One region of the Paraburkholderia sp. HC6.4b genome, then DNA from elsewhere that is predicted to be linked to it. Evidence: riboswitches for the same ligand, from Rfam matches in the RefSeq annotation. Region 1 holds a riboswitch; the other holds the start of a gene.

The links. Region 1 has a riboswitch for thiamine pyrophosphate ahead of thiC (phosphomethylpyrimidine synthase ThiC). Riboswitches for the same ligand answer to the same signal wherever they lie in the genome.
Region 2: linked by a shared signal. The riboswitch ahead of HDG34_RS30715 (FAD-dependent oxidoreductase) and the one ahead of thiC (phosphomethylpyrimidine synthase ThiC) in region 1 are both predicted to bind thiamine pyrophosphate.

The regions. Positions count from the first base shown of each region.
Region 1 is NZ_JACHDC010000019.1:83,974-92,951, forward strand. Features, by position in the region: gene HDG34_RS26870 (L-lactate permease) at 1-751, opposite strand, end outside; gene HDG34_RS26875 (hypothetical protein) at 1,046-1,519, opposite strand; gene HDG34_RS26880 (glycine zipper 2TM domain-containing protein) at 1,764-1,988, opposite strand; gene thiC (phosphomethylpyrimidine synthase ThiC) at 2,134-4,065, opposite strand; TPP riboswitch at 4,154-4,271, opposite strand; gene HDG34_RS26890 (GreA/GreB family elongation factor) at 4,414-4,815, opposite strand; gene HDG34_RS26895 (hypothetical protein) at 5,410-5,868, shown strand; gene HDG34_RS26900 (thioredoxin family protein) at 5,980-6,843, shown strand; gene HDG34_RS26905 (cytochrome b/b6 domain-containing protein) at 6,892-7,536, shown strand; gene HDG34_RS26910 (molybdopterin-dependent oxidoreductase) at 7,607-8,410, shown strand; gene HDG34_RS26915 (pentapeptide MXKDX repeat protein) at 8,503-8,745, shown strand.
Region 2 is NZ_JACHDC010000023.1:77,684-86,661, forward strand. Features, by position in the region: gene HDG34_RS30695 (hypothetical protein) at 1-354, opposite strand, end outside; gene HDG34_RS30700 (hypothetical protein) at 419-892, opposite strand; gene HDG34_RS30705 (SDR family NAD(P)-dependent oxidoreductase) at 1,098-1,901, opposite strand; gene HDG34_RS30710 (ABC transporter ATP-binding protein/permease) at 1,898-3,649, opposite strand; TPP riboswitch at 4,081-4,204, shown strand; gene HDG34_RS30715 (FAD-dependent oxidoreductase) at 4,426-5,562, shown strand; gene thiS (sulfur carrier protein ThiS) at 5,622-5,819, shown strand; gene HDG34_RS30725 (thiazole synthase) at 5,927-6,742, shown strand; gene thiE (thiamine phosphate synthase) at 6,739-7,842, shown strand; gene HDG34_RS30735 (ABC transporter ATP-binding protein) at 7,934-8,758, shown strand; gene mlaE (lipid asymmetry maintenance ABC transporter permease subunit MlaE) at 8,755-8,978, shown strand, end outside.

The DNA.
Region 1 (8,978 bases):
CGGTCAGGCTGTAGTTGATGAAGTTCGAGACGACGAACTGGGTCAGCGCGAAGCTCAGGCCCGAGACCAGCAGCACCGGCCAGATCCGCAGCATGTTGCGAAAGCCCGCGTACACGGCGATCACATAGAAGGGCAGCAGGACCGCGAAGAAAGGCAATTGCCGCCCGACCATCTTGCCGAGCACATCGGACGGCAGATGCGTGACCGCGCCGAGCACCGTGATCGGCACGCCGAGCGCGCCGAACGCGACCGGCGCGGTGTTGAAGATCAGCGTGAAGGTCAGCGCTTCGAGCGTCGGAAAGCCGAGCATGATCAGCAGCGAGCTCGTGATCGCGACCGGCGTGCCGAAACCCGAAATGCCCTCGAGCAGCGCGCCGAACGAAAAGCCGACCACGACGAGCACGATGCGCCGGTCGTTCGGCAGGTTGTCGATCATCCACAGGCGAAAGGCCTCGAAGCGTCCCGAGCGCTGCGCGATGTTGTACAGCAGGATCGCGGTGAACACGATCCACATCACTGGCCAGATCGCGAACACGACGCCAGCCGCGACCGAGTTGAACGCGAGCCCGACCGGAAACTGCCAGACGAAAATCGCCACGATCAAACCGATGATCAGTCCCGCGAGCGACGCTTGCCACGCGGGCCTGCGCGCCCAGCCGAGCAGCGCGAGCACGGCGATGATCGGCAGCGCGGCGACGATGAACGACGGAAAAAGCGAATTGCCAACCGGAGTGAGTAGTTGATGAAACATCACGTCTCCTTCGTTGTTGTGTAATTCGACGCGGGGATTGCGCATGACGGCGCGTCGCTCTGATTCGGCGGACGCTCGCAACTGGCCTCGACAAAGCGGCGTCGCCCGATTTAAGCGGGTGCTGCATGAAACCTTCCAAGGATAGAGCGCCTTACCGGCGCGTCAAGCCGGGAAAGTACGGGCGGGGTATGCGCGGTGGAGGGCGATACGCGCGGAAAAACGACTCATGAAGAAGCGCGCGCGCCGGCAGTTGAAGTGCCGGCGCGTGCACGCTCCGCGACGAAAGAGGACAGGTCAATGCGAGTGGCCGCCCCCATGGCCACCCCAATGGCCGCCCCAATAACCGCCAATGCCGATCGCAATCGACGGTCCGTAGTAGGCGGGGTAGCCGTAATAAGCGGGATAAGGCGGCGGCGGATAGTAGGCGGGATAAACCGGCGGCGCCGCGTACACAGGCGCGGGGACCGCATAACCGGGCTGCATGTCTTGCGGTGCGACCTGCATTTGCGCCTGGGCTTGAGGCGGCTGCTGTTGATCGGTCGCCGGCGCGGTTTGGTCGGCTGTGGTCGCGGGCGCGGTCGAATAGTACGACGGATAATAGCCGGCGGGATAGTAGCCGGCGGGGTAATAGCAGCCTGCCAAAAAGAGACTCGAGGCGAGCACGCAAATCGCGGTGGCGGGCCACGCGAACCTCGCGGAAAAACTGGACGAATCGCGTGGCGTCGAGAGGCGCACCACGCAAAGATGGGTGTCGACGCGGGACTTCATGGCGCGCTCCTCGATGAACCGATGCCGCCTTGCGCGACGTCGTTATGAGGAGCTTACGCTCTTGCCGCGGCAGCGCTGTGGCAAAACCGCAACCGCATATTTCAGCCTATTTCCACGCGCGTTGTCGGGACAAGGGCGCACCGCATCCGGCGCCCTCGGCAGTCCGGATCGTGGTCCGAAAAAATCGTTTGCTATCCTATATGAATCGTTGGACGCGTCATCGGACGCAACGCTCACTTGCCGCTCACTTGCCGACCTGGTTACCGATGACGCCGCCTACCGCCGCGCCGCCCAACGTCGACAAGCCGCTGCCACCGATCGCCGCGCCAGCGGCGCCGCCGACACCCGCGCCGATCGCGGTATCGCGTGTGCGTGGGGACATGTCGCCGCATGCCGCGAGACCCGCGACAAGTGAAAGGGCGGCTGCGACCGTACCAAGACGAGTACCGAGATGACGGATCGATTTCATGATGCTGACTCCGCTCGTTGTTGGAAACAGATGTTTCCTTCTCTCAGCACGCAACGTGCCTGCTCGATGCGGTGGAAAAGAAAAGCCCGCCATGCCGGCGGGCTTCGATACTGCAGTGCTGGTTCGCGCGAATCGCGCAACCCGCTCATTGCCGCTGATAAATCTCCGCGCCTTGCTTCATGAACTCGATCGACTTTACTTCCATGCCTTTCTTCAGCGCTTCGTCGTCGGTGACGCCTTGTTGCGCGGCGAACTCGCGTACGTCCTGGGTGATCTTCATCGAGCAGAAGTGCGGGCCGCACATCGAGCAGAAATGCGCGACCTTGGCCGAATCCTTCGGCAGCGTTTCGTCGTGGAATTCGCGCGCCTTGTCCGGGTCGAGACCGAGATTGAACTGGTCTTCCCAGCGGAATTCGAAGCGCGCCTTCGACAGCGCGTTGTCGCGCACCTGCGCACCCGGATGACCCTTCGCGAGATCGGCGGCATGCGCGGCGAGCTTGTACGTGATGATGCCGGTCTTCACGTCGTCCTTGTTCGGCAGACCGAGGTGTTCCTTCGGCGTCACGTAGCACAGCATCGCGGTGCCGAACCAGCCGATCATCGCGGCGCCAATGCCCGACGTGATGTGGTCGTAGCCCGGCGCGATGTCGGTGGTCAGCGGCCCGAGCGTGTAGAACGGCGCCTCGTCGCACCAGTCGAGCTGCAGGTCCATGTTTTCCTTGATCAGCTGCATCGGCACATGGCCCGGACCTTCGATCATCACCTGCACGTCGTGCTTCCACGCGATCTGCGTGAGTTCGCCGAGCGTCTTCAGCTCGCCCAGTTGCGCTTCGTCGTTCGCGTCGTAGATCGAGCCGGGACGCAGGCCGTCGCCGAGCGAGAAGGCCACGTCGTAGGCCTTCATGATTTCGCAGATCTCTTCGAAATGCTCGTACAGGAAGCTTTCCTTGTGATGCGCGAGACACCACTTCGCCATGATCGAGCCGCCGCGCGACACGATGCCGGTCATCCGGTTCGCCGTGAGCGGCACATATTGCAGACGCACGCCCGCGTGGATCGTGAAGTAGTCGACGCCTTGCTCGGCCTGCTCGATCAGCGTGTCGCGGAAGATTTCCCAGGTGAGGTCTTCAGCTTTGCCGTTGACCTTTTCGAGCGCCTGATAGATCGGCACCGTGCCGATCGGCACCGGGCTGTTGCGGATGATCCATTCGCGCGTTTCATGAATGTGCTTGCCGGTCGACAGATCCATCACCGTGTCGCCGCCCCAGCGGATCGCCCACGTCATCTTGTCGACTTCCTCGCCGATCGACGATGTCACCGCCGAGTTGCCGATGTTCGCATTGACCTTCACGAGGAAGTTGCGGCCGATGATCATCGGCTCGCTTTCCGGGTGATTGATGTTGTTCGGGATGATCGCGCGGCCGCGCGCGATTTCCTCGCGCACGAATTCCGCGGTGATTTCGGTGAGGCCGTTCGGACCGAACGCGCTCGCGCCGAATGCCTGGCCGGGGTGCTGACGGCCCATCATCGCGGCGAGCTTCGCGCCGTTCGGGCCGCTCGTCTTCAGGGTCTCGAGGTACTCGGCACGGCGCTGGTTTTCGCGAATCGCGATGTATTCCATTTCCGGCGTGATGAGGCCTTGCTTCGCGTAGTGCATCTGCGTCACGTTCCTGCCGGCGATCGCGCGGCGCGGCGTGCGATGCAGTCCCGGAAAACGCAGCTGCGCGGTGGCCGGATCGGCGGCGCGCTCGCGGCTGAAGCTGCTCGACAGACCGGTCAGCGGCTCGGTGTCGCCGCGCTCCTTGATCCACGCCTCGCGCAGCGCGGGCAGACCCGCGCGGATGTCGATCTCCGCGTCCGGGTCGGAGTAGGGGCCCGACGTGTCGTACACGTAGATCGGCGGATTCTTTTCGCCGCCGAAGCTGTCGGGCGTGTCGGCCTGCGAGATTTCGCGCATCGGCACGCGGATGTCCGGGCGCGAGCCGGTCACGTAGACCTTGCGCGAATTCGGCAACGGCGCGACGGCGGCCTCGTCCACATGGGCTTCGGCGGAAATAAACTTCGGATTGGCGTTCATGTAAGTCTCCGTACAAAGTGGGGCGGCTAAGCAGGAGACCGAGATGGAAGTAGTCGGAAATCGCGGAGAGGTGAGGCCCTTGAGGCTGGAGCGAAATCCGTACGCTTCCCTGCGCTGGCATTATCCAGATCAGGTTCAAAGGGTATTTCTCACCCACGCAACACGGACCTCCAGCTCCGCGCTACGCAGGACCCCCGCGTTAGCAGCGCACACGATACACCGCCCGCCCGCGGTTTGGCAACCTGTCTGAATGACTCAAAAAAACTGGTCCGGATGAAACCAGACATCTCCTATGCTTGATTCGAGACCGCATCAGACAAGGCAACTTACAGCGAGGGAACGGCCGCCTTACAGTGAAAAATCGTCGGCGGCTTCAGGCTGATACAGGATTTTGTCGAGCTTGAGCACTTTCTGATCGCCGCTGGGTGGCGTGAAACGGATGCTCTCGCCGCGGCGCGCGCCGAGCAGCGCGAGGCCAGCCGGCGAGAACACGTTCAGGCGCCCTTGCGCGAAATCGGCGTTGGGCGGATAGACGACGGTCCACGTCATCTGTTCGCCGCTCGCTGTGTCGATCAGCGTCGCTTGCGAGTTCATCGTGACGACGTCGGCGGGGATGTCGTGCGAGTCGACGATCACCGCGCGTTCGAGCACATCGTCGAGCATGTGCTGCAACTTGGCGTCGGTGGCCGCGTATTTCTCGAGGCGGGTTACGTCGAGTTCGGTCAGGTAGCAGGTTTTGATCTTCTTCATCATCAGGACTCCGGATAAGGCGGTCATGGATGGCCGCATGCAACGACCCATGGGGTGGTCGGCGGATGAGTGGACGAATGGGAGAGCCCGGTGCCCGGCGACGCGGCCCTGGGTATTGGCGGGCTGCGTCAGCGAGGGCGCCGGGCGGCGTGAAGCGGGACCGTTCGGGACGTCTCGCCGGGGCCGTGCGACGCGACGTCCGCGCGCGCGCACTCGCCTGCGCGGCATGGGCGCAAGCGGGCGAGAGCACGGAAAGTCGGACGACGCAGAGAAGTCACGGGCAAAACGACCAGGTGTTGGGGAAAAGCGATCGAGAGGTGCCGGGCGACAAAGCGTGAGGCCGCGCGGCAGCAGCGAGACGAAAGTTCGATGTTAGCACGCTGTCTCACGCAGCTCCGTTTGCGACGTCGCGCCCGTCGATTGACCGTTTTTGTGCGGTGCGAGAAGAAAGCGGGGTGGTCCGCATTGCGTTCAAGCCAGTCAGAGGATTGCCGTTAAACAAAGTGCAGCGAAGGCCGCACTCCAGCGAAGCGATTCGCGGGATGGAGCGTGAATGGCGCGAGGCGACTCGCGCCGATTGACAAAGAGGTGCACATGAAAGCGGAAAGCAGGCGGTGGCGAACGTTCGGTCGCACAGTCGCGGTGGTGGCATTGCTTGCCGCGCCGCTGGCGGCGCCGGCGGCATCGACGGCGACGGGCGGCGTGATCCGGTTCGTGGGGATGATCGTTGCACCGCCGATGCAGATCAGCGTGGATACGGCGCCCATTGGCGTCGCCGTCGGTAGCGCGAGCGTGGCGGGTCAGCGCTTCTCGCGCACGGTGACGTTCAGCGCGCCGCCGGGCGTCGTCAGCGGGGCCGATGTCGCGCTCGAAGTGAACGGCGGCACGCAGTCGCGCGATCTGGTGGCGGCGCGGTTCGTCGATGGCACCGGGCGTGTCGCGACGGCCCGCGACGGCCACTACGCGGTCGATCGCGCGGGCGGCGTGCTGTCGCTGAACGCGAAGCGCACCGATATGGACACGCGCGTGACGGTGGTGGTCAGTTACGACTGAGTCGCGGGCGAGCTTTGGCTGGCTCGTCCCGCGCCGGAAAAAAATTAAAAGAGGCTTGTCATAACCGGCCGCGCGGCTCGACAAACGTGCAGATTACGATCGGAGCACGTCATGTCGACCGCGCACAATCGCTCGATACTTCAACGCTTTACGACTTTTTCGACGCCCGCCGTCGGCCTCGCGCTTTTTCTGCTGAGCGGTTCTGGCATCAGTGCGGCCGACGCGGCCGGGCCCCTATGCGCCACGCACAGCCCCGCGCACCGCGTCGCGCTCGTCGAGCTGTACAGCAGCGAGGGCTGCGATAGCTGCCCGCCCGCCGACCGCTGGCTCAGTCAATGGAAAAGCGACGGCGCCGCGCACGGCATCGTGCCGCTCGCGCTGCACGTCGACTACTGGAACAGCCTCGGCTGGACCGACCGCTTTTCCCAGCATCGCTTCACCGAACGTCAGCAAACGCTGACGCGTCTCGCGGGCGCGCACACGCTCTATACGCCGGAAGTGTTCGTCGCCGGCCGCGAGCTGCGCGACTGGTCGCAACGCGACAGTTTCGAGCGCCGCATCGACGAGCTCGTCGCCGAACCCGCCCAGGCGAGCGTCGCACTTGCGCTGAGCCCGCGTGCGCCCGGCGCGTTCGATGTCGATGCGCAGTTCAGCACGACGGCAGCCGCCGCCACGGGTGCGTTGAGCGCCTATCTCGCGATCTATGAGAACGCGCTGACGACGCAGGTCGGCGCGGGCGAAAACCGCGGCGCGACGCTGCATCACGAGCGCGTCGTGCGCGCCTGGTTCGGGCCGGTGCCCCTCGTCTCCGGTCACGCGCGGATTCATCAGGACATCGATGTACACGCTGCGAGCGTCGATGCGCAAGCCGATCCGAGCGCCAACGCCGCCGGCCGCTTCGGCGTGGTCGCGTTCGTCGAAAGCGACGCGAGCGGCGACGTGCTGCAAGCGACCGACCTTCCCGCGTGCCGTTGATCGACCTCGCGCGCGCCGCATTCACTACCGCTGCTCGAGGAGAGCCCCATGTCCACACCCCACGCCTTGCGCCCCAGCGCACCCGCCGCGCCCACCGCGCCGAAGCGCGGCGCCATTCATCCGCTGTGGCTGCGCATCACGCATTGGCTGAATGCGCTCGCGGCGATCGTGATGATGCTGTCGGGCTGGCGCATCTACGACGCGTCGCCGATCTTCCCGGCGTTCACCTTCCCGACCGCGATCACGCTGGGCGGCTGGCTCGGCGGGGCGCTGCAATGGCACTTCGCGGCGATGTGGCTGCTGGTGTTCAACGGCCTCATGTATGTCGCGCTGAATCTCGCGAGCGGGCGTTTCGTGCGCAAGTTCCTGCCGCTGACGCCGCGCGCGGTACTGCGCGATTTCGTCGCCGCGTTGCGCGGGAAGCTTTCGCATGGCGATCTGCGCGTCTACAACGCGGTGCAGAAATTCGCCTACCTGTTCGCGATCGCCGATCTGATCGTGCTCGTGCTATCGGGGCTCGCGATCTGGAAGTCGGTGCAGTTTCCGCTGCTGCGCGAACTGATGGGCGGCTACGACAACGCGCGCATCGTGCACTTCAGCGCGATGTCGCTGCTGGCCGCGTTTCTCGCCGTGCATCTGGCGATGGTCGCGCTCGTGCCGCGCTCGTTGCTCGCGATGTTGCGCGGACGTTGAGCCCGCGGCTACCCATGCGCATGCTCACGCTCATGAAATCGCAACGCGAATTCCAAACGGATACCGAATCATGAACAAGCCGATAGAGAAACCAGCGGACCCATCCACACATCGTGTGAGCCACAAGCTCGACCGCGCATCGATCCTGCTCGATGCGAAGCGCGAACTGGCGATGCCGTCGCGACGCCTGTTCGGCAAGCAGCTCTTGACGCTCGGCGGCCTGTCGATGCTGACCGGCTGCTCGTTGACCGACGACGCTTCCGTGAACCGTTTCCTGACAGCCGTGTCGCGGCTGAACGATCGCGCGCAGGCCGCGCTGTTCGATCCGAAGCAGCTCGCGCCGACCTACACCGAAGCGCAGATCACGCGGCCGTTTCCCTTCAACGCGTACTACGGCATCGACGACGTGCCGCACGTCGACGGCTCAGATTATCAATTGAAGCTGAGCGGTCTCGTGACCGGCCAGCGCGTGTGGACGCTGCCCGAGCTGTACGCGCTGCCACATGGCGAGCAGATCACGCGACATATCTGCGTCGAAGGCTGGAGCGCGATCGGCCGCTGGGGCGGCACGCCATTCGGCGATTTTCTGCGGCGCGTCGGCGCGGACACGACGGCGAAGTACGTCGGCTTCAAATGTGCGGACGACTACTACGAAAGCATCGACATGCCGACCGCTTTGCATCCGCAAACGCTGCTGACGTTTTCCTACGACGGCGAACGGCTGCCCGCGAAATACGGCTACCCGATGAAGCTGCGCATGCCGACCAAGCTCGGCTACAAGAATCCGAAGCACATCGTCGAAATATTCGTCACCAACACGTATCCCGGCGGCTATTGGGTCGACCAGGGCTACAACTGGTTCGGAGGCTCCTGACGCATGCGGGCGCACGCGCGCTTGCGGCAGCGGCTTCGGAAGCACGCCGGCTCTCGCCGGCTTCGATTCATCCACCACCAAGGAGTCATCCCATGAAGAAGATTGCAGTTACCACGATCGCGTTGTTGATGCTGGCAAGCGGCGGCGCGGCCTTCGCGCAGGCGAGCGGCGCGATGTCGAACGATGAGATGTCGAAGAATGCGATGTCGAAAGATTCGATGTCCAAAGACAGCATGTCGAAGGACGGCATGAAAAAGGACACGATGAAGCACGGCTCGATGAAAAAGGGCGGCGACGCGATGAAACACGAGGCGTCGGGCGCGATGGGCAACTGAGTCGGCGCCGAGGGCGCTTAGCGATCCTGCCGATGCACGGCCGCGCATCGAACGGATCCGACACCGCAAGCCGGGGATGCGTCCCCGGCTTTTCTGTTGCGGGAAACCCAAAAGTTACGATTCTCTCGCGTGGCGTTCTCGGCGCTTACTGCATAATGCGGTGCGCGCCGGGGCTTTGCCAAGCTTGCGGCCGCGCAGCGCGGCCGCGTTGCATCGTGTCGTTCTGACCGGCG
Region 2 (8,978 bases), on a different contig from region 1:
GTAGACGTCCGAACGAATACCGCGCCGCTCGAGCGCGAGCTGCAGCGCCGGCACGAAATCGCCGACCGACACCGTCGGGTTCACTTCGATGCAGAGGTGCCGCAAATCCGCGGGCCGCCCGTTGACGAAGGTCGGCGACGAGTAGTTCGACGCGATCGCGTAGCCGGCCTGGATGACCGAGCCGGTGGCGTCGGCGGCCTGGATCAGCGTCCAGGCGCAGCCGTCGAGCGCGAGCGTCAGCGTCGCGGCGAAGGCGGCGAGGGCGCAACGACGCCGGCATATCAGCGAGGCGACCAGACCCAGGCGCGAATGCCTGGTTGCCGCTGGCGCGCGCACGGTCGGCGACGAGGTCATGAGGCAGCGCCCGATCCCGGTCACGAAATGCGATGGAGCATCAAAAGCAGCGACGGCCGCGCGCTCAGCGCGTCACGCGCAGTCGCAGTTCGTTCTGACCTTGCACGCTCGCGGTGACGTTCACGCGACGGGCGTCGGTGGTCACGACGAAATGCTGGCGCACCGGTGTGTTGACGTCATGCACGACGCGCGGAAAGCAGGCGGCGATGTCGGCGCCGAGTTCTTCGAGCGGATCGTTGATGACGCCGTCGGCTTGCCAGTGCGCGCGCCAGTGGCAGTCGTACGCGTGCGGGCTGGCGCGGCAATCGTCCGTATTGGAGACGCCCGGCAGTTGCGCGGCGGTCTCGTTTGGCAGTCGCCGGAAATCGCTCGCATCGACGATGTGCGTGAGCGCCGCGCAGATATCGGCGGGTTGGTTCGGCTCGGTCGTTTGCGCGGCATCGACGGCGTTCGTGAGCAGCAGCGCCGCGCCGCAGGTGAGCGCGATGCGCGGGAGCAAAGACGGGAGCAAAGGTGAAACACGGCGAGCGAATGACATGGGCGAGGAGTCCGAAGAGCGGTTGCGATGAAAGACGTGACTGACATCAACGACGGCCGGCGCATGGCGCGGCCCGTACGACTATCGTCGCTGCTCGCCGGCATTTTCAAAGCGCGGAACAGCTTGCGCGCTCCGCAAATGCTTTCGAACTCTTCTCGTGTCTTTCCGGATGTTGCGCCCGGAGGTGCCGGCGCGCAGGCGAGGCTTAACCGAGCGTCAAGCCGCCATCGATGTGAATCACCTGGCCGGTGATGTGGCGTGCCGCGTCGGACAGCAGGAATGCGATCAGCGCGGCGACGTCGTCCGGTTCGGCAACATGACCGAGCGGCGTGGCTTCGGCGGCGTGCGCCCACACGGCCGCGTTGTCGGCGCTTGGGCCGCGATCCTTGCGCGTGTAGCCCGGCGCCACGCAATTGACGGTCACGCCGAGCGGCGCGAGCTCCGCGGCCGCCGTTTTCGCAAGCGCTTCGAGTGCCGCTTTCGCGGCCGCCGTCGCGGCGAATGGCGCATCCGCGCGATAGCGATGCGCGACGAACGAACTCAAGGCGACCACGCGACCGCGCTTCGATGTTTCGAGCGCGGGCATCGCGCGCCGCACGAGCGCGGCGAAGGCGGCTGGCATCGCGGCGAAGGCGGCGCCGAAGGTGTCGGGATCGAGCGCGGCCAGCGTTTGGCGCTGCGCATGGCCGGCGTTCGCGACCAGTTGATCGAGTGCGCCGAAGCTCGCGAGCGTCTGATGGATCACGTGCTCCGCCGCGCCGCGCTCGGCGAGGTCGCCGAACACGGTCGCGCAGCGTGCGCCGCTTGCCGTGCAGTCGGCGGCAACCTGCACGAGCCGTCGACGGGAGGCGTCGTCTGCGCCGCGCGCGTGCAGCATCAACGACGTATGCGGCGCCGCGAGGCGCCGTGCGAGCGCCGCGCCGATGCCGGAACCGGCGCCGGTGATCAGCACGACGCGAGCGGCGGTGCCGTGCGCTTCGCTGACGTGAGCGCCGCTCGCGTCGCTCACGCCGCTACCGCTTCGACAGAACGCTCGACGTCGAGCGTTTCGTCATGGAACGCTGCGAGCGATTCGCGATGCGCGACGCTGACGATCGCAGCCTTCGGCAACCGCTCGGTGAACAGCCGATAGAGCCGCGCCTCGTTTTCCGCGTCGAGCGCGCTGGTCGCTTCGTCGAGGAACAGGTAGTCCGGCTTGTGCAGCAGCACGCGCGCGGCGGCGAAGCGCTGCTGCTCACCCGGCGACAGCACGCGAGTCCAGTGCGCCGTTTCCTGCAGACGGTCCGCGTATTCCGACAGATGGCAGGTGATGAGCGCGTCGCGGCATTCGTCGTCGCCATAGGTGTCCGCCGCCGACGGATACGCGAGCGCCGCCTTCAGCGTGCCGATCGGCATGTAGCTGATCTGCGGGATGAACATCATGCGCGCGTTGACCGGTGCGTCGATCGAGCCGTCGCCGAACGGCCACAGGCCCGCGAGCGCGCGCATCAGCGTGCTCTTGCCGGCGCCCGACGGACCGCGCACGAGCCAGCGCGAGCCCGGCCGGATCGCGATATCGCGGATGCGCGACAGTGGGTTGCCATTGGGCAGGGCGAGCTGGAGGCTGTCGGTGGTAAGCGTGTTGCTGTCGACGAAATGCAGATTGATGCCGCCATGTTCCGTGGCCGGCGACACCGATTCCTTCAGACGCGGCGAATGCACGACGCGCTTGAATTCGCGCAACCGGTTCACGGTCGCGCGCCATTCGACGAGGCTCGTATAACTGTTGATGAACCACGAGAACGAATCGCTGACCGTGCCGAACGCGCTCGAAATCTGCATCAGCACGCCGAACGTGAACGCGCCCGCGAAGTAGCGCGGCGAGGCGACGACGATCGGGAAAATGATCGCGATCTGGCCGTAGAAGCTCAGCACGAAGGTCAGGCGCTTCGTGTACTTCATCACCTGCCACCAGTTGTCGCGGATGCGGCCGAACAGCGTGCGCGCGTTCGTCTTCTCGGTTTCCATGCCGTTGTAGAACGCGATCTGCTCGGCGTTCTCACGCAGCCGGATCAAGCCGAAACGGAAATCGGCCTCGACTTTCTGCGCCTGATAGTTGATCGACACGAGCGGATGGCCGACCTTCTGCGTGACGAGCGAGCCGCCCACCGCATACAGCGCCGCGGCCCACACCATGTAGCCGGGGATCTGCAGCGGCATGCCGCCGAGCGAGATGCTCAACGCGCCCGCGAGCGACCACAGGATCGTGATGAACGACACGAGCGTGACGACGGTCGACAGCAGATCGAGCGTTAGCGACAGCGTGGTGGTCGCGAACGACTGCAGGTCGTCGCTGATCCGCTGGTCGGGGTTGTCGGCGAGACGGTCGCGCTCGATGCGGTAGAACGCGCTGTCGTCGAGCCACTCGTTCAGGTAGCGGGTGGTCAGCCACTGGCGCCAGCGGAAGCCGAGCATCTGGCGCAGATAGCGTCCATACACGGCGAGGATGATGAAACCGAACGCGAGTCCGGTAAAGATCATCAGCAGGTGCGGGAAGTCGTGGACGTTCTTCGCCTGCAGCGCGTTGTAGAAGTCCCTGCTCCAGCTATTCAGGCGCACGTTGATCCAGACGACGAGCAGGTTCATCACGATGATCGTGACGAGCAGCCCCCACGCGATGCCTCGTTCCTCGGAAACCCAGTAGGGCTTGATCAGGGTCCACGCGGAGACCTTTTCGTCGGGCGGCAGCGCGGGGCTGGCGGAAGTATGTGGTGTCATGAGCATCCTGATGAAGTGCTGACCCGAAGTGCCATTCCGGCGTACGGGTCCGATCTGGTTGACCCATGTCGGGCGATCCCGCGAACAGCAGGCGCCTTTGCGAGGGCGTGGCTGCCGCGGGTCTGCGATACCTGGCCGGGCATCGCGCCATCACGCTCGATGAACGCGAGTCCGGACGGGCGCCCGATTCTGGCGTGACGCCCTTAAGCGAAAATTAATTTTCGGGGCCGGCATCCGCTGCGGTGCCGCCGCCACGCATGCGGCCACGAGCGTCGCGCGCGCCGCGTTTTTGCGGCACCGGTCACGGCATTGTGCCAGAGCGCCGGGCCGCTTCGCACCGGCATCTCGATAGACGGTGCCAGATCAAAATTGGGGTGGCGACCGTGGAGCGCTGGTTTGCGGGCGCCGCGCCTTTTATGGTCTAATGACCTGCGACGAAACAGGGGTGCTTCGCCCACAGGCGGCATGACTTTCATGCCGTGGCGGCGAGGCTGAGAGAGACCCTTTGCACCCGATCCGGGTAATACCGGCGCGGGAAGTTTCCGGAAGCAACCGTCTTCCATTCCCCGCCGGGCGGCGAGCGCAGCTCACATGTGCACGTCGTGACCGGCCGGCTTCACCCGCCGGTTTCGTCCTGGGTACGTGCGTTTTTGGCCGTACGGAAAGGACTCGATGACCGCCTATTCTTCAGACATGCATTTTTCCCTTCGTCACGCCGCCTCGGGCGAGCCGTGCCGTTTTGGTTTTGCCCACCGCAGTCGAACGGAGCGCGCGCGATGAACCGTCCCGCCCGACCCGATTTCGCCGTGCTCGGCGGCGGCCTGTGCGGCCGCCTGGTCGCGTGGCGCCTCGCTGGCGACGGGCATCGCGTGGCGCTCTACGAGCGCGGCGATGCCGCCGGTTCGCAGGCTGCCGCGTGGGTCGCCGCCGCGATGCTCGCGCCGCTGGCAGAGGCCGCGAGCGCCGAGCCGCTGATCACCCGGCTTGGCGCGAGTTCGCTCGAAAGCTGGCCGCGCGTGCTTGCCGAACTGCCGGAGCCGGTGTTTTTCCAGCGCAACGGCACGCTCGTCGTCTGGCATCACGCGGATCGCACCGAGGCGCCGCTATTCGAGCGGCGCGTGCGTGCGAACGCGCCGGCCGAGTTGCTCGACGGCGGCTTCGTCGCGTTGGCGGGCGCGCAGCTCGGCGCCGCCGAACCCGCGTTGGCCGGCCGCTTCAGCCAAGGCTGGCTGCTGCCGCGAGAAGGCCAGCTCGACAACCGCCAGGTGCTGTCCGCGCTCGCGGCCGGGCTTGCCGAGCGCGGCGTCGACACGCACTGGAACACGCCGATCGACGACGCGTCGCTGCCCGAGGCCGGCATCACCATCGATTGCCGCGGGCTCGGCGCGAAGCCGGTGCTGCCGACGCTGCGCGGCATCCGCGGCGAAGTTGCGCGCGTGCATGCGCCTCACCTGCAGCTGACGCGCCCGGTGCGGCTACTGCATCCGCGTTACCCGCTGTATATCGCGCCGAAGCAGAACGGCCTCTACGTGATCGGCGCGACCGAGGTGGAGGGCGAGGACATGTCGCCCGTCAGCGTGCGTTCGGCGCTCGAGTTGCTGAGCGCGGCGTTTTCGGTGCACCCGGGCTTCGGCGAGGCGCGCATTCTCGAGCTGAATTCGCAGTGCCGGCCGACCTTGCCCGATCATCGCCCCGCGCTGCTGTGGGACGGCGCGCGCACGCTGCGCGTGAACGGCCTGTACCGGCACGGCTACATGATCGCGCCCGAAGTCGCCGACGAAGCCGTGCGCTTCGCGAGCGCGCTGCTCGACGGCCGCGTCGGTGATGCCGACGCATTCGCCGGCTGGCGGCGCGACTCACGCTGGAGCGAGCTGTTCCAGCAGCATTTCGCGCGCGAGCCGGCCCGAGCGTAGCGGCCAACGTGCCGCGCGCGATGCCGCTTGCGCCATCGATTGAACCGTATTCGAACACCATGGACATTCACATCAATCAGAAGCCGTTGTCGCTGCCCGAGGGCGCGACTGTCGCCGATGCGCTCGCCGCCTTTGGCGCGCGTCCGCCGTTCGCGGTCGCGCTCAACGGCGATTTCGTCGCGCGTGCGCAGCATGCGGCGCGCGCGTTGCAAACGGGCGACCGGCTCGACGTCGTGCAGCCGGTCGCGGGCGGCTGAGCGCGACCGCGCCAGCCTCTCGCTTACCGAACGCAACAACCGTCGCCGAAAACCCATTGCCGCAACGCGGTCGGTTCTAGCCGCGAGGGCAAACCAGGATGATGCAAATGACTTCTCACGAGACCGCCGACGCGCTGACGCTATACGGTCAAACTTTTGCAAGCCGCGTGCTGCTCGGCACATCGCGCTATCCGTCGCTGCAATCGCTGTCCGATTCGATCGACGCCGCGCGCCCCGGCATGGTGACGGTCGCGCTGCGCCGTCAGATGAACGAGGGCCACGCCGAAGCCGGCTTCTTCGATCTGCTCAAGCGCCATGGCGTGCCGCTCTTGCCGAACACGGCGGGTTGCCTGAGCGTCGGTGAAGCGGTGACGACCGCGCACATGGCGCGCGAAATCTTCGAGACCGAGTGGATCAAGCTCGAACTGATCGGCGACGACTACACACTGCAGCCCGACCCGGTCGGCCTGATCGAAGCCGCCGCGCGGCTCGTCAAGGATGGCTTCAAGGTGCTGCCGTACTGCACCGAAGATCTGGTGATCGGCCGCCGTCTGCTCGACGCCGGCTGCGAGGCGCTGATGCCGTGGGGCGCGCCGATCGGCACCGGCAAGGGCGTGATCAATCCATACGGGCTGCGCGTGTTGCGCGAGCGGCTGCCGGACGTGCCGCTGATCGTCGACGCCGGGCTCGGCGTGCCGTCGCATGCGGCCCAGGTGATGGAGTGGGGCTTCGACGGCGTGCTGCTGAACACGGCCGTGTCGCAGGCGACGCACCCCGACGCGATGGCGCGCGCGTTCGCGCTGGGCGTCGAGGCGGGTCGGCAAGCGTATCTCGCGGGCCCGATGGCCGAGCGCGAGAGCGCGCACGCGAGCACGCCGGTGATCGGCATGCCGTTCTGGCATCAGGATGGAGGTGCCGCATGACTCAGTCGTTGACGCTGAAGGACCGCGATCTGTTCTGGCCGACGGCCGACGAACTCATCGAAGCCGCCGAGCGCATCCGCGCACGTCTCGGCGACTGGCCGCCGACGCACGCGCCGTGGCGCATCTGCCTGATCGCACCCGACGAACCGAACGGTGGCGACCTGATCGTAACCGCCGACGCACAGCAGCACGGCGAGCAAATCGCGCGCTGGCTGACGCGGGGTGCGGGCGTGATCGTCGCCGCGGAAAACCGCGCGACGCTGCATCTGGGCGGCGAGAAGTACGGCCTCGAAGGCCATCTGGCGGAAGACTGGATTCCCGCGCTTGCCGCGTTCCTCGACTGCGGTTTCGATCCGCACGACGCGCTGGTGCTCGCGCTCGCGTGGCGCGATGGCGACGAGACCCGCGCCGACGATGCTTTCCCGGCCGACCTCGCTCGCTTTCCGCGCCTTACCGACCTGCCGGCGGCACCCGCCAAGGCGTTCCCGCGCTGCCCGGCAAGGCTCGGCCTGTATCCGGTGTTGCCGACCGCGGACTGGGTCGAACGGGTGGTCGGCTTCGGCGTGAAGACGGTGCAGTTGCGCCGCAAGTCGGCCGAACCCGCCGACGAGCTGAAGCGCGAAATCGCGCGCTGCGTGGCGGCCGGCCGCGCGCACGACGCGCAGGTGTTCATCAACGATCACTGGCTGGCGGCGCTCGAGGCGGGCGCATACGGCGTGCACCTCGGCCAGGAAGACGTGCATACCGCGGATCTGTCCGCGCTGGCCGACGCGGGCATCCGCCTGGGCCTGTCCACTCATGGCTTCTACGAGATGCTGAAGGCGCTGCATTTCCGGCCGAGCTACATTGCATTGGGCGCCGTGTTCCCGACCACGACCAAGGTCATGCCGACCGCGCCGCAGGGCTTGCGCCGCCTCGCACGCTATGTGCGGCTGCTCGACGGCGTGGTGCCGCTCGTCGCGATCGGCGGGATCGATCTGCAGGTGCTGCCGGACGTGCTCGCGACCGGTGTCGGCTGCGCGGCCGTGGTGCGCGCGGTGACGGAAGCGGCCGACCCGGCCGCCGCCGTTTCTGCACTGCAACACACGTTTACGCAATAATCGTCAGGCATAGTCAAGGAACGGGGCACCTCACGGCAGCTTTTGCACGATGGCCCTATAATTCGGCCTTCCCTGTAAAAGGATTGTCAGTTTGGTGCCTTCCTATCCCGAGACCTTACTCGAGCTGCGCGACGTCGACTTCGGTTACGGCGACCGGCTCGTCCTGTCGAATCTGAATCTGCGCTTTCGTCGCGGTCAGGTCGTCGCGGTCATGGGCGGCTCGGGTTGCGGCAAGACCACGGTGCTGCGGCTGATCGGCGGCCTCGTGCGCGCCCAGCGCGGCCAGGTGCTGTTCCATGGCGAGGACATCGGCGAGCAGACGCGCGAAGGCCTTTACGCGCTGCGCCGCAAGATGGGCATGCTGTTCCAGTTCGGCGCGCTGTTCACCGACATGTCGGTGTTCGAAAACGTCGCCTTCTCGCTTCGCGAGCATACCGATCTCCCCGAAGAACTGCTGCGCGACCTCGTGCTGATGAAGCTCAACGCGGTCGGTCTGCGCGGCGCGCGTGACCTGCTGCCGTCCGAGATTTCCGGCGGCATGGCGCGGCGCGTGGCGCTCGCGCGCGCAATCGCGCTCGACCCCGAACTGATGATGTACGACGAGCCGTTCGCCGGTCTCGACCCAATCTCGCTCGGCATCACCGCGAACCTGATCCGCACGCTGAACCGGGCGCTCGGCGCCACGTCGATTCTCGTCACGCACGACGTGCCGGAATCATTCGCGATCGCCGACTACGTGTACTTCCTGTCCAACGGCGGTGTGCTTGCCGAGGGCACGCCCGACGAACTGCGCGCGTCGACCGATCCGACCGTGCGGCAGTTCATCGACGGCGCGCCGGACGGCCCGTTCAGATTCCACTATCCGGCGCAGACGCCGCTCGCGGCGGACTTCGGCATCGGCGGAGGCCAGTCATGATCAGTACGATCGGTCGCTCGGTCATCACCGGGCTCGGCACCGCCGGCTACGCGACGCGCTTCTTCCTGCGGCTCGTGCTCGAGTTTTTCCCGCTGCTGCGCCGCCCGCGTCTTGTCACGAAGCAGATCCACTTTGTCGGTAATTATTCGCTCGTGATCATCGCGGTGTCGGGGCTGTTCGTCGGCTTCGTGCTCGGGCTGCAGGGCTATTACACGCTGAA